DNA from 4 places in the Fusobacterium mortiferum ATCC 9817 genome. Region 1 is predicted to be linked to each of the others. Evidence: riboswitches for the same ligand, from Rfam matches in the RefSeq annotation. Region 1 holds a riboswitch; each other region holds the start of a gene.
The links. Region 1 has a riboswitch for lysine ahead of FMAG_RS06300 (transporter substrate-binding domain-containing protein). Riboswitches for the same ligand answer to the same signal wherever they lie in the genome.
Positions count from the first base shown of each region.

Region 2: linked by a shared signal. The riboswitch ahead of FMAG_RS05365 (nucleoside recognition domain-containing protein) and the one ahead of FMAG_RS06300 (transporter substrate-binding domain-containing protein) in region 1 are both predicted to bind lysine.
Region 3: linked by a shared signal. The riboswitch ahead of lysA (diaminopimelate decarboxylase) and the one ahead of FMAG_RS06300 (transporter substrate-binding domain-containing protein) in region 1 are both predicted to bind lysine.
Region 4: linked by a shared signal. The riboswitch ahead of FMAG_RS10645 (Na+/H+ antiporter NhaC family protein) and the one ahead of FMAG_RS06300 (transporter substrate-binding domain-containing protein) in region 1 are both predicted to bind lysine.

Region 1 is NZ_GL987989.1:28,009-31,270, forward strand. It holds gene FMAG_RS06290 (YhcH/YjgK/YiaL family protein) at 1-135, shown strand, start outside; gene FMAG_RS06295 (N-acetylmannosamine-6-phosphate 2-epimerase) at 169-843, shown strand; lysine riboswitch at 944-1,129, shown strand; gene FMAG_RS06300 (transporter substrate-binding domain-containing protein) at 1,316-2,137, shown strand; gene FMAG_RS06305 (amino acid ABC transporter permease) at 2,170-2,937, shown strand; gene FMAG_RS06310 (amino acid ABC transporter ATP-binding protein) at 2,950-3,262, shown strand, end outside.
Region 2 is NZ_GL987988.1:914,134-917,395, reverse strand. It holds gene FMAG_RS05370 (spore maturation protein) at 1-310, opposite strand, end outside; gene FMAG_RS05365 (nucleoside recognition domain-containing protein) at 376-984, opposite strand; lysine riboswitch at 1,081-1,255, opposite strand; gene FMAG_RS05360 (hypothetical protein) at 1,493-2,296, opposite strand; gene FMAG_RS05355 (DMT family transporter) at 2,313-3,194, opposite strand.
Region 3 is NZ_GL987994.1:178,854-182,115, forward strand. It holds gene FMAG_RS10525 (glycerate kinase family protein) at 1-911, shown strand, start outside; lysine riboswitch at 966-1,139, shown strand; gene lysA (diaminopimelate decarboxylase) at 1,332-2,636, shown strand; gene dapF (diaminopimelate epimerase) at 2,796-3,262, shown strand, end outside.
Region 4 is NZ_GL987994.1:201,928-205,189, reverse strand. It holds gene FMAG_RS10645 (Na+/H+ antiporter NhaC family protein) at 1-1,320, opposite strand, end outside; lysine riboswitch at 1,409-1,580, opposite strand; gene FMAG_RS10640 (Na+/H+ antiporter NhaC family protein) at 1,658-2,971, opposite strand; gene FMAG_RS10635 (SpoIID/LytB domain-containing protein) at 2,982-3,262, opposite strand, start outside.

The DNA of each region.
Region 1 (3,262 bases):
TTAGAAAATTTATTCTATTTAAATTCTAAAAAATTTATAGTTCTTTATCCTGGAGAACCTCATATGGCATTAATAAAAGGTGGAGAAAAACCAGCAAAAGTCAGAAAAGTAATATTTAAAGTTTTAGTTGATTAATTATTGTTTAATAAAAATTAAGGAGAGAGGTCAATGAATAGACTAAATGAAGTAAAAGGTAAATTAATAGTTTCATGTCAAGCACTTCCAGATGAACCATTACATAGTTCATTTATTATGGGAAGAATGGCTTATGCAGCTTTTGTAGGTGGAGCTTCAGGAATTAGAGCAAATACGGTTGTAGATATTCAAGAGATAAAGAAAAATGTAAATCTTCCAATTATAGGAATTATAAAAGAGCAATATGGAGATAACCAAGTATATATAACTCCAACAATGAAAGAGATAGATGCCTTAGTAGCGGAGGGAGTAGATGTAATAGCTATTGATGGAACTAAAAGAGAAAGACCAGATGGAAGAACTTTAGAAGATTTAATGAAAGAAGCAAAAACTAAATATCCTAATCAAATATTTATGGCTGATATTTCATGTGTAGAAGAAGCTGTAACTGCTGAGAAAATAGGTTTTGATATAGTTGGAACTACTTTAGTAGGTTATACAGAGTATACAAAAGGAAATGATCCAGTAACTGAATTAGAAAAAGTAATAAAAGCTGTATCTATTCCTGTAATAGGAGAAGGAAATTTAGATACTCCTGCTAAAGCTAAAAGAGCATTAGAATTAGGAGCATTTGCAGTAGTTGTTGGAGGAGCTATTACTAGACCACAACAAATTACAAGAAAATTTGTAACAGAAATGGAAAAATAGTTTCAAAAAACTGAAAAAAAGTTTAAAATTAAAAAAAGGTTGACAAAGTATAAAAAATATATTATTATTAAAACACAATTAAATATTTGCCTCACGCTTTCTGTGGGGTAGAGGCGCAAAATGTTAACAGTCTTTAGTGGAGCTAGAGAGAGCGAAGAAACTATTGAGAAGGAGCTTTTGCCGAAGTTTGTAATATATCTCAATATTACTTGCTGGGTCTATGGTTAAGAGCCATAGGACTGTCTTAATAAACTTCCCTAGTTTATTAAGTTGTGCTATCTCAAGTGGGAGTAAGAGGGGCATTGTACAAAAAATATGTTTTTTTGTATATTTAAAATCACTTTGTTTTTAAGATAGCACCATCCAATTTTGGGTTGGTGCTTTTTTTATTAAAAGTGATAAAAACTTCTTTCTTTATTTGAGGGGGGTCGGGGAAAAATTATATTTAAAATTTAAAGAAGGAGTGGACAAAATGAGAAACAGATTAGCAAAATTAGCATTAGCAGCATTAACAGCAGTAGCATTAGTAGGATGTGGAGGAGCAAAAGAAAGTAAAGAAACAAATACATTTAAGATAGGAATGGAAGCAGGATATGCACCATATAACTGGACACAATTAACAGATGCAAATGGTGGAGTAAAAATTTCTGGTTCATCTGAATATGCAGGTGGATATGACATAGAGATAGCTAAAAGAATAGCTGATGGTTTAGGAAAAGAATTAGTAGTAGTAAAAACAGAATGGGATGGATTGGTACCAGCTTTAGTTTCTGGTAAAGTAGATGCAATAATAGCAGGTATGTCACCAACAGCTGAGAGAAAAGAAACAATTGATTTTACAGATACTTATTACCAATCAAATTTAGTAATGTTAGTTAAAAATGGTGGGGACTATGTAAATGCTAAAACACTTGCTGATTTTTCAGGAGCAAAGATCACAGGGCAACTAAATACATTCCATTATACAGTAATAGATCAAATACCAAATGTAAATAAACAACCAGCAATGGATAACTTCCCAGCTATGAGAGTAGCATTAGAAAGTGGAGTAATAGATGGATATGTAACAGAAAGACCTGAAGCAATAAGTGCTCAATCAGCTAATAGTAACTTTAAAATGGTAGAGTTTACAGATGGATTTGTAACTTCACCAGAAGATACAGCAATAGCAGTAGGATTGGCAAAAAATAGTCCATTAAAAGATAAAGTAAATGAAATTTTAAGAGGAATATCTCAAGAGGAAAGATTAGAGATAATGGATAAAGTTATTCAAAATCAACCAGCAGCACAATAGAGTGAATAGTTAAGTAAGGGAGAGTTATAAAGATGAGTTTAGAATGGATAATCAGGATATTAGAGAACAACTGGCCAATGTTTTTACGTGGTGCAGGAGTAACTTTATGGATATCAGTAGTGGGAACAATTTTAGGGACAATTATTGGACTTATAGTAGGAGTTATTAGAACTATTCCTGTTCCAGAAAAAGGGGCTAAAAAAGGTGTTTTAAGAGTAGTTAACTGGTTATTATCTGCATATATTGAATTTTTCAGAGGAACACCAATGATAGTTCAAGCAATGGTAATTTATTATGGATCAGCACTTGCTTTTGAAATAGATATTGATAGAATAGCAGCAGCATTATTTATAGTTTCAATCAATACAGGTGCATATATGTCTGAAATTGTAAGAGGAGGAATTATTTCAGTTGATAAGGGGCAATTTGAAGCAGCTCAAGCAATTGGGATGAATCATTTTCAAACTATGACAAATGTTGTTTTACCACAAGTAGTTAGAAATATATTACCAGCAACAGGAAATGAATTTGTAATCAATATTAAAGATACATCTGTTCTAAATGTTATTTCTGTATCAGAGTTATTCTTTCAAACAAAAACAGTTGCAGGAAATAACTTTAGATATTTTGAAACATTCTTTATAACTTGTATATTATATTTTGTAATGACATTTACAATAACAAGAATATTAAGATATATAGAAGTAAAATTAGATGGACCAGACAACTATATGATAATGGCTGGAAATCAAATGCAAGTTGAAAGACCAGAAGAAAAATTAAAAAAAGAAGCAAACTAAAGGGAGGAAAAAATGAGTGAAAATATAATAGAGATAAAACATTTGAGTAAAGCCTTTGGTGAGCATAAGGTTCTTAAAGATATAGATTTTTCAGTAAAAAAAGGAGAAGTTGTTTGTATCATAGGTTCATCTGGATCAGGGAAATCAACTTTATTAAGATGTATAAATCTTTTAGAGAAACCAAGTGGTGGACAGATTATCTATAATGGAGAAAATATTTTAGATGATAATCATGATATTTGCCAATATAGAACAAAGTTAGGAATGGTATTCCAACAGTTTAATCTTTTTAATAATCATAATGTGCTTAGTAATTGTGTTGTAG
Region 2 (3,262 bases), on a different contig from region 1:
CTCCTCCAGATAGAGGTCTTAGTATAGCCATTGGCAACACTTCTCCTGGCATTCCTATTAATGAGAAAACTGGGTCTAATATTTTCATCATAATATCTATACAACCAGAAGCCCTAAAAATACCTATTGCCACTAACATAGCTACTAAAAAAGGAATGATTCTAATAGCTGTATTAAATCCCTCTTTTGCTCCTTCACAAAATACTTCATAAACTTTTATTTTCTTTACAAAATAAGCGTATCCTACTATTACTAATATAATTAAAGGTATGGCATAAAGTGATATATTTTCCATTATTCTTACGAACATATTTCTTCCTCCTAAATTTTACTAAAAATTTCTTATTATTTCAATAACTAACTTTTTTCTTACTTTTATTTTTTTATTTCTATTTTTTCTCTTTTATATTTAGGTAACTTTTCTAAAAACTTACAGGAAATTATAGCTACAGCTGTTGACATAATTGTTGCTACTATTGTTGGAGCTATTATTTCAGTAGCATTAGCTGAACCAGCTGCTACTCTATATGCTATTGTACTAGATGAAATTAAAGTTACAGATGAAGTATTAATAGCTAAAAACATTACCATAGAATTTGATGCCTCATCTTTATTATCATTTAAAAGTTGTAACTCTTGCATAGCCTTTATTCCAAGTGGAGTAGCTGCATTTCCTAATCCAAAAAAGTTAGCTGCCATATTAGCTACTATACTTCCCATAGCCGGGTGATCAGCTGGTATCTCAGGAAATAATTTTACTAAAAGTGGTTTCATTAAATTTCCCATTGCTTTTACCATTCCTGCCTCTTCAGCTATCTTCATAAGTCCAAGCCATAGAGCCATTACCCCTATCATCTCTAAAGATAAAGTTACAGCTGTACCTGCTGATTCAATAGCCGAATCTGTAACTGCTTGTACATTTCCTGTAAATATCCCCACCAATATTCCTATCACTATAAGTCCACACCAAATTGCATTAATCATATTTTATACCTCCTAAAAATTTTAGCAAAATAAAAAAATCACAGCTGACTCAACTGTGATAAATTACAAAAAAGATAAATCAATCCCTCTATAGTTTTCACAGATAGCTCTCCATTGAAATTTTTCAATGACAACATTGTAGATATTCTCCACACTGCCAACAAAAGAGTTCAGCTCTCTCTTTTATTTCGGCAAATTCCCCTTTCAAAATATCATAACGCCTGCCAAGCTAGATATTTTTACTCTTGTCCTTTGCACCTCTATCTTGCTTTTTTATTAGTATACTCTAGTTTATACTTCTTGTACAATATATTTTTTATATCTTTTAAATATATTTAATCTTATATCTTACATAAAAAATATTTAGAATTACAAAATATTTATTGACAATATCAAATTATATGCTATAATAATATTGTCATAAGACATTTCCTTAAATTACATTTTAATTTCTACGTATAAAGAAGTCCTGAGGCCGAAGGGGCTTCTTTATCGTTTTTTGACTTTTTTATTTTTTCTTAATATACTGTTCATCTATATCTTTATTTATTTTTATATTCAAACTTTCTAATATACTCTTACAGAATTTTTCGCCAAAAATATAAGAAAGAACATTATAATAATTTTCTATAAATGGTTTATATTCATCTAATTGAAATCCAATAGGATTTTCTCTTCTAAAATAAGGAGATTTTTCTTTCTCTATATTCATGCATGGAAAATCACAATCATTCATAGAAAGATAATTATTCCCACTTGTTGGAACAAAAATATATAAATTTTCTTCTTCAATTATCAATTCTAAAGGATATAAAGAACACCATAATGGCTTAGTATCAATAATCTCTCCTAAGCTCATCCCTTTATCTATACAAATTTTATGTATTGCACAAAGACTCTTATCAATATACACACATGAACAAGTACATCTATCAAAGACACTATTTTCAAACTCTTTTGGTATCAGCATAGCATCATTTTCTATAGAGCTTTTTATCTCTTTCTCTGTCATTCCCTCTTCTTTCATTATAGAAATAGCTTTAGTTAAGGAGTCATACTCTTTTAAATTTTCTAATATAACTTCTCTTGCCTTTTTATTAAACTCATAAGGAAATTGTACACAACAATTTGTTAGACAATTAAAGCAATCAAAATTACTTAACCATCTAAAACTTTCTACATCTATTATTCCATAATAGTTCTTATTTAAAAATTTTACTTCTAATTCTAATTTTCTAATTTTTCTAAAATAATCTTTTATTCTTTTTTCTAATTTAGGAGATAACTCCTTATTATGCATAAAATATCTCATTTTATCCTCCAATTTATTATAAGAAAAATAGAGCTATCCCAAAAACAGAGATACAAGCTCCTATTATCTCTTTTATCTTTATCTTCTCTTTAAATATTAAATATGATATGGGAATTATAAGAATTGGGCTGGTAGAAGAAATTGTAGATATAATACCAGCATTCCCTAAATTAAGAGCTGCTACTAAAAAAGTTATTCCAGCTGTAGCTGTAATAGTTCCACCTATTATTAGTAATATAACTTTCCTATCCCTCAACACATTAAAAACTTTTTTCCACAATCTTTTGTAAGTAAGAAAAATTATAAAGACACCTAAAGCACAAATCATTCTTATCTGAGTAGATGAACTCGGGTCATATCCCATTGAACCCATCTTAGTAAATACTATTCCTGTTGCTTCTAAAATTGTAGCTATGCAGATAAATAGTATCCCTTTTGATGATAATTTTTTCTCATCATTTTTATTTTTAGGTTTGATTACTACTAATAGTACTCCACTACAAGTTATTAACATAGCTACAATTTGAATCAATGTCAATGCTTCCCCTAAAAAAAGATAACCAAATATTCCTACTACAAGTGGAGTCATTGTCATAAATAACATACATATTCTAGCCCCTATCATAACATAGGCTTCGTATAAAAACATATCTCCAAAAAATAATCCTATCAATCCAGATATCCCCAATATTTTCCAATTATAAGATGTAGCATCCACTGGTAAGATAACTCCTCTATCTATACAAGTAAATATTCCTAAAAATATAATTCCCATTACTAATCTAATTACATTTACTGAAATACTATCAGCTTTTTTAGAAGCTTGTTCAAAAAAGAGTGAACTTAAAGCCCAACCAAGTGCTGTAATAAGTGCAAAAATCTCTCCTAAATATCTCATAAAAACCTCCCTCAATATTCTATTCTAATATGATTATATAACACTTTTATATAAATAAAAAGAAAATA
Region 3 (3,262 bases), on a different contig from region 1:
GATTTGGAATACTTGGAGATGGAAAAACAGCGATACTTGAGATGGCAGCAGCCAGTGGATTAGAGCTTGTACCAAAAGAAAAAAGAGATGCTACAATAACCACAACTTATGGAACAGGAGAGTTGATAAAGGCAGCTTTAAGTAAAAATGTAGAGACTATTCTTATAGGAATAGGAGGAAGTGCAACTAATGATGGTGGTGCTGGAATGGTACAAGCATTGGGAGGAAAACTTTTAGATAAAGATGGAAATGAAATAGGTTTTGGTGGTGGAGAGCTATCAAAATTAGATAGGATAGATATCTCTAATTTAGATAATAGGTTAAAAGATGTAAAAATAATAGTAGCTTGTGATGTACAAAATCCTCTTACTGGACCAACAGGAGCTTCTCATATTTTTGGAAAACAAAAGGGAGCTAATGAGGAACAAAGAGAGTTACTAGATAAAAATTTAAAACACTATGCAAAGATAATAAGAAGAGATATAGGAAAAGATGTAGAAAATATTCCAGGAGCTGGAGCAGCTGGTGGATTAGGAGCTGGGCTTATGGCATTTTTATCAGCAGAACTAAAAAAAGGTGTAGATATAGTTGTAGAATATAGTAAATTGGAAGAAAAACTTCAAGGAGCAGATTTAATTATTACAGGAGAGGGAAGTATAGATGGTCAGACTAGATTTGGAAAAACTCCATATGGTGTAGCTAAAACGGCTCAAAAATATAATATTCCAGTAATTGCTTTTGCTGGAAATATAGGGAAGGATATAGATGTATTATATGATTATGGATTTACAGCAATACTTCCAATTCTTCCTAGGGTAGAGAGCTTGGAGAATGCCATAGCTAATGGTAAAGAAAATATAGAGTATATGAGTGAAAGCTTAGGAAGAGTAATTAGTATTTATAAAAAATAGAAAAGTATATATAAAATATATTTTACTTGTAATAACATATGTTATATAATAACGAAAAATGGTAGAGGTGCAATTGACAAGAGTAATATCTCAGAGTTTGACAAACTATGAAGAGATATGAAAGGGGAGATTGCCGAAATAAAAATCAAAGTCAAAGGATTTTTATTGGTAACTCAGATAATATCTGTTTTACTGTCATTGATATTTCAATGGAGAGCTATCTAAAACTATTAGTAAAATTATAGAATGTACTTAAGTTTATATTGTAAATTTTAAAATTTATTAAAAAAGTTAAAAGATAGCAAGGAGTAAATAGTAGAAAATATTGAGAGATATTAAAACTATTTTACTTGGAGCTATCTTTTTTTATTAAAAAATTATTAAATAACAGAATGAAAATAGAACAAGTGGAGGAGAAAGATGAGATTTTTTGGAACGATGAAAGATGAGCAGGGAGTATTATCAATAGGGGGAGTAAAGGTTACTGAGTTAGCTCAAAAATATGGGACACCACTTTATATAATGGACCAAGAGCTAATAGAAAGTAATATGAGAAAATATAAAGAAAACTTTAAAAGTGATAAATTTCAAACACAGATAGTCTATGCGTCAAAGGCATTTTTAGCAAAAGCTATGTGTCAATTAGTAGAGAAATATGATATGGATATAGATGCAGTATCAGGAGGAGAGCTATATACAATAAAAGTAAGTGGACTTGATATGAAAAGAGTACATATGCATGGAAATAATAAGACTTTAGAAGAGTTAGAGATGTGTGTAGACTATGGGATAGGGAGTATAATCATAGATAATGAAACAGAGATAGAAAATTTATCATATGTGTGTGCTCAAAAAAATAAAAAAATAAAAGCTATGCTTAGAATAAATATTGGAATAGATGCTCATACTCATGAGTATATAAAAACATCTAAACATTCATCTAAATTTGGAGAATCAATTTTTGATGAGAAATTAGTAGGAATAGTAGAAAAAATTGTAAAAGATAAAAATATAGAGTTTTTAGGATTTCATTGTCATATTGGTTCTCAAATTTTTGATACAAAAGCATTCCATGAAGGAATAGAAACAATGGTAGTAGAAACAAAAAAGATAGCTGATACTTTAGGAATAAAAATTCCAGAGATAAATCTTGGTGGAGGTTTTGGAGTATACTATACAGAAAATGATGTAGAAGTAGATATTGAGAAATTTATGAGAAGTATGATAGAACATATAGAGAAAAGTTTAGATGAGCATAAATTAGAGATAGAGAAGGTATCTATTGAACCAGGAAGAAGTATAGTAGGAAATGCAGGAAGTACTCTTTATACAGTTGGGGGAATAAAACAAACTTATGGTGGAGTAAAATATATGTTTATAGATGGAGGAATGACAGATAATATAAGACCTGCTCTTTATCAAGCTGAATATGAAGCAGTTATAGCTAATAGACTAGATGAAAAAGAGAGGGAAGTGGTAACTGTAGCTGGAAAATGTTGTGAGTCTGGAGATTTAATTATAAAAGGAAAGAGTTTACCAAAGGGAGAAAAGGGAGATTTACTATTAGTTTCTACTACAGGAGCTTATGGTTACTCTATGTCTAGCAACTATAATAAATTAGCAAGACCAGCAGTGGTATTTGTAAAAAATGGAAAAGCCTCTTTAGCTATTAGAAGAGAGAGTTTTGAAGACTTAATAAGAAATGATTTGGCTATAGAGCTATAGTTCTTCAAAAATGAATAGTATTTTTAGTAAAACTCTTGAAAAAAATAGTTTTTTTCTGAAAAAGTATGAACAAAAAAATAAAGAATTTGAGAAATAGGAAAAACAGAGAAATTTTATTACAATATTAGAGGTATTTAAAATAGGTAAAGAGGAGGGAATATGAGATTTTCAAAATTACAAGCTGCAGGGAATGATTTTATCTTAGTCAATGGACTAGAGTATAGAGATTTAGATTTAAGTAGTACAGCGAAAAAAGTTTGTGATAGACATTTTGGAATAGGTGCAGATGGACTTATGACTTGTGAGGAGAGTAAAGTTGCAGATATAAAGATGAATTATTATAACTCTGATGGGTCAAGAGGAGAGATGTGTGGGAATGGAATAAGATGTTTTTCAAAATTTGTCTATGATAATGGAGTAGTGAGAAAAAAGAGTTTTTCAGTAGAAACTGATGCTGGAATAAAATATATAGATCTTACTTTAGAGAGTGAAGAGGTAAAATATATATCAGTGGATATGGGAAGAGCAGATTTTAGAGCCACTTCTGTTCCTTGTACATTAGATAGTGAAATTATTTTAGAAAAAGAGATAGAGGTAGAAGGACAAAAGTTAAAAATTTCATCTGT
Region 4 (3,262 bases), on a different contig from region 1:
TATATCTAAAGCTTTGAAGTCATACAGTGGGTAAACTGTTGAAGCTATTCCTATATAAAAACCTATATATACGTGCCAAGGTATAAGTTGCGAACCAAAAACTCCCATAGCATCACTAAATGTAGCATTTCTCAATTTTAATTTTTCCATATCTTCTGGACTTCCCTCTACATTTTTTTCTACAAGGTTTCTAATAATAGGTCCAACAGTAACTATTTGAGCCATCTCATCTGCTAAAGTCATATTTCCTACTATTGATAAAACTCCATTCCAAAACATAAGCTGTCTAACATTTTTAGAAATTTTTATAAGTAGAGTAGATAGAGGTCTAAAAGCATCTATTGATTTCATTATTCCACCAAAAGCAGATACCCACATCATCATTACTATTACCCAAGACCCTGCCCCAGAAAATCCAGACATTATCAGATTTTCTAAAAAATCTCTTGTATCTACAACTGTTCCTGCTATCTTTCCTAAAACATATGAAGATATTATTCCTATAAAAAGACAGATAAAAGTTTGATAACCTCTAAAAGCTGCTCCTAAAACAAGCACTAAAGGAAGAATCATATATACAGGAACACCTTGTTTTACTTGGTTAAGCAGTGTTACTGCTGACTCCCTTTCTGCAGCTAATTTTGTCCACACATCTGCTGGTATTTTAGCTATTGCCTCTGCTCCATTTCCAGTTATATTAGGTAAGTCAAAAGTAAAACCTGCTACTCCAAAAGCTATGATTCCTAATAGTAAAACTAAACCAGACCATACCCCTTGGTGTCTTACTCTTTTTATCACCTCTACTCCCTGTATTCCAGAGCTGACTATTGTAGTATCAGAGATAAGTCCTATATTATCTCCAAAACAAGCTCCTCCAGCTATTGCCCCTAAAGTTAAGAAAATATTCCCACCTACTATATAATTAAGCCATAAAAATATCGGAGTACAAGCTGCAAATGTTCCCCAACTTGTCCCTGTGGCTATTGAAAGAACTGAAGTTACAATTGCTCCTACTATTGCTATTGTTCTCCCTGTTATCCCTATTTTCAAAGCTAGATTGATTATAGCTGCTCCTACTCCTGTTGACATAAATACTTCTGCCATAGCATATGCCATCATCAAAATAAATAGAGCTATCACTATCTCCCTTACATTTGAAAGTGCTGCATCTAAAATTTCATTAAATTTTCTTTTTTCTGTTATTACTGCTGCTAATGCTGCTGCTACTGTAGCAATAGGTGCTGCTATTAGTGCATCAAATCCTCCTATCATAAGTCCTGCTAGTATAACAACTGGCATTAATTTAATTACTTCAAACATATGTCCTCCTGTTTTTTAAAATAAAAAAATCACAGTTTAGAATACTAAACTGTGATAAAATATCATAAAATATATTTTATAAGTTACAATCACAAATAGCACTCCATTGATTTCTCAATGACAGTAAGACAGATATTCTCTGAATTACCAACAAAAAAGCCTGACCTCTTTTTCATTTCGGCAACTTCCCCTTTTATATTACCTCACTGTTTGTCAAACTAAGTAATATTACTCTTGTCAGTTGCGCCTCTATTTTTATATTTTATTTACAAAAATGATTATAACTAATTATTTTATTAATGTAAAATATATATTATTAATGATATATATTTCATTCTTATTTTTTATATATTTTTTTCTCTATAATTCTCACTATTGGAACTAAAAAAATGAAATAGGAGTAAGCTAAATATTTTAAGCTAGGTAACTCCATCACAGTAGCAGGAAATAGGCTAGCTAAGTTCCAAGGAATACCAGCAGCTAGGACAATGGCACTATTTTCAATATCAATAGCAAATTTTTCTCTAGATATTTTTTTAATTTCATAAATTTTTTTCATAATATCTATTGTCATTACCACAGCAATAGATTGATTACAACCTAACATTCCAGCTATTATACTTACTATAACTGTCCATATAAAAAGAGAAAACTCACTTTTACTTTTTAAAATTATCTCCTCAATTTTTGAAAAAATCTTCAGCATCTGAATCAAACCTGAAAGACAGCAAGAGATAAAAATTATTATAGCAGTTTTCCACATAGAAAGAATCCCTCCACCTTTTAATATAGGGTAAAGAGGATTATCCCTTTCAAGAAAAAATCCTAAAAAGAGAGTTCTTACTATATCTACTATTTCCCTCCCTTGTATAAAATAGCTAAGTATCATAGCCATAACTATACTAAGTATCAAAGAGATTTTCACATTTACTTTCAAAAGTGTTAGAACTAAAATAATTACTATTGGTAGAAAATTTAAATATGTAAGATTAAAATTTTTCTCTAATAAATCTAACATAGCTATATTTTTTACTATCTCATTACTTCCACTATTACAAAGTACATATAGTATTCCACTCAATACAAAGGGAATTGCTCCTGTCTTTAGCATATTTTTTATATTGATATATAAATTAGTCTTTGTAAGAGTAGCAACTAAATTGGCACTAGATGATACTGGAGAACATCTATCCCCAAAATAAGCTCCAGATATTACAGTTCCACCTACTATTGATAAATCAGCTCCCAAACCTTTTCCAATAGCTATCATAGCTATCCCAACTGTACCTGATGTTCCAAAGGCACTTCCTAGAAGAAAGGCTACAACTGAAGTAATCAAAAATGATGATAGATAAAAATAATTGGGATTCATCAATCTTATACCCTGATATACAACTGTGGGAATTGTTCCTGACATTATCCAAATAGATGAAATCCCACCCACTAATAAAAATATCTTTATTACCAAAAGAGATTTTTTACCACTTAAATACCCATTCTCCACTATCTCTCCCAACTTAAATCCCTTTATCAGAGCTATAATTCCCAAAAAAATTAAAACTCCATTAACTCCTATTCCGACATATGATTTTACTAATATATTTAGAATCATAGTAGTAAGTACTAATATTACCCCTAAATATTTTTTCATTTTCTTCCCCCTACCAAATGTAGTTAGCTGCTTCTGTAAATCCTGATGAAGTAGAGAAGTACTTAGCATCAATTGGTTTCCCATCATTCATAAGAACTTTTCCAGAAGTTGCTTCTATTGCCTTTGTAGAGCTTTCATTCTCCTTTGCATTATTATACACTTGGCTTTCTGTTGTATCTTTTACATGAAATCCATCTTTTTCATATCTGTTTTTTAAGTAGTCACTTAAAGCGTAAGTTCTAGCTGCTACAGCTTGTGCTTTTAATGCCTCCACTCCAAAACTTTCTGGCA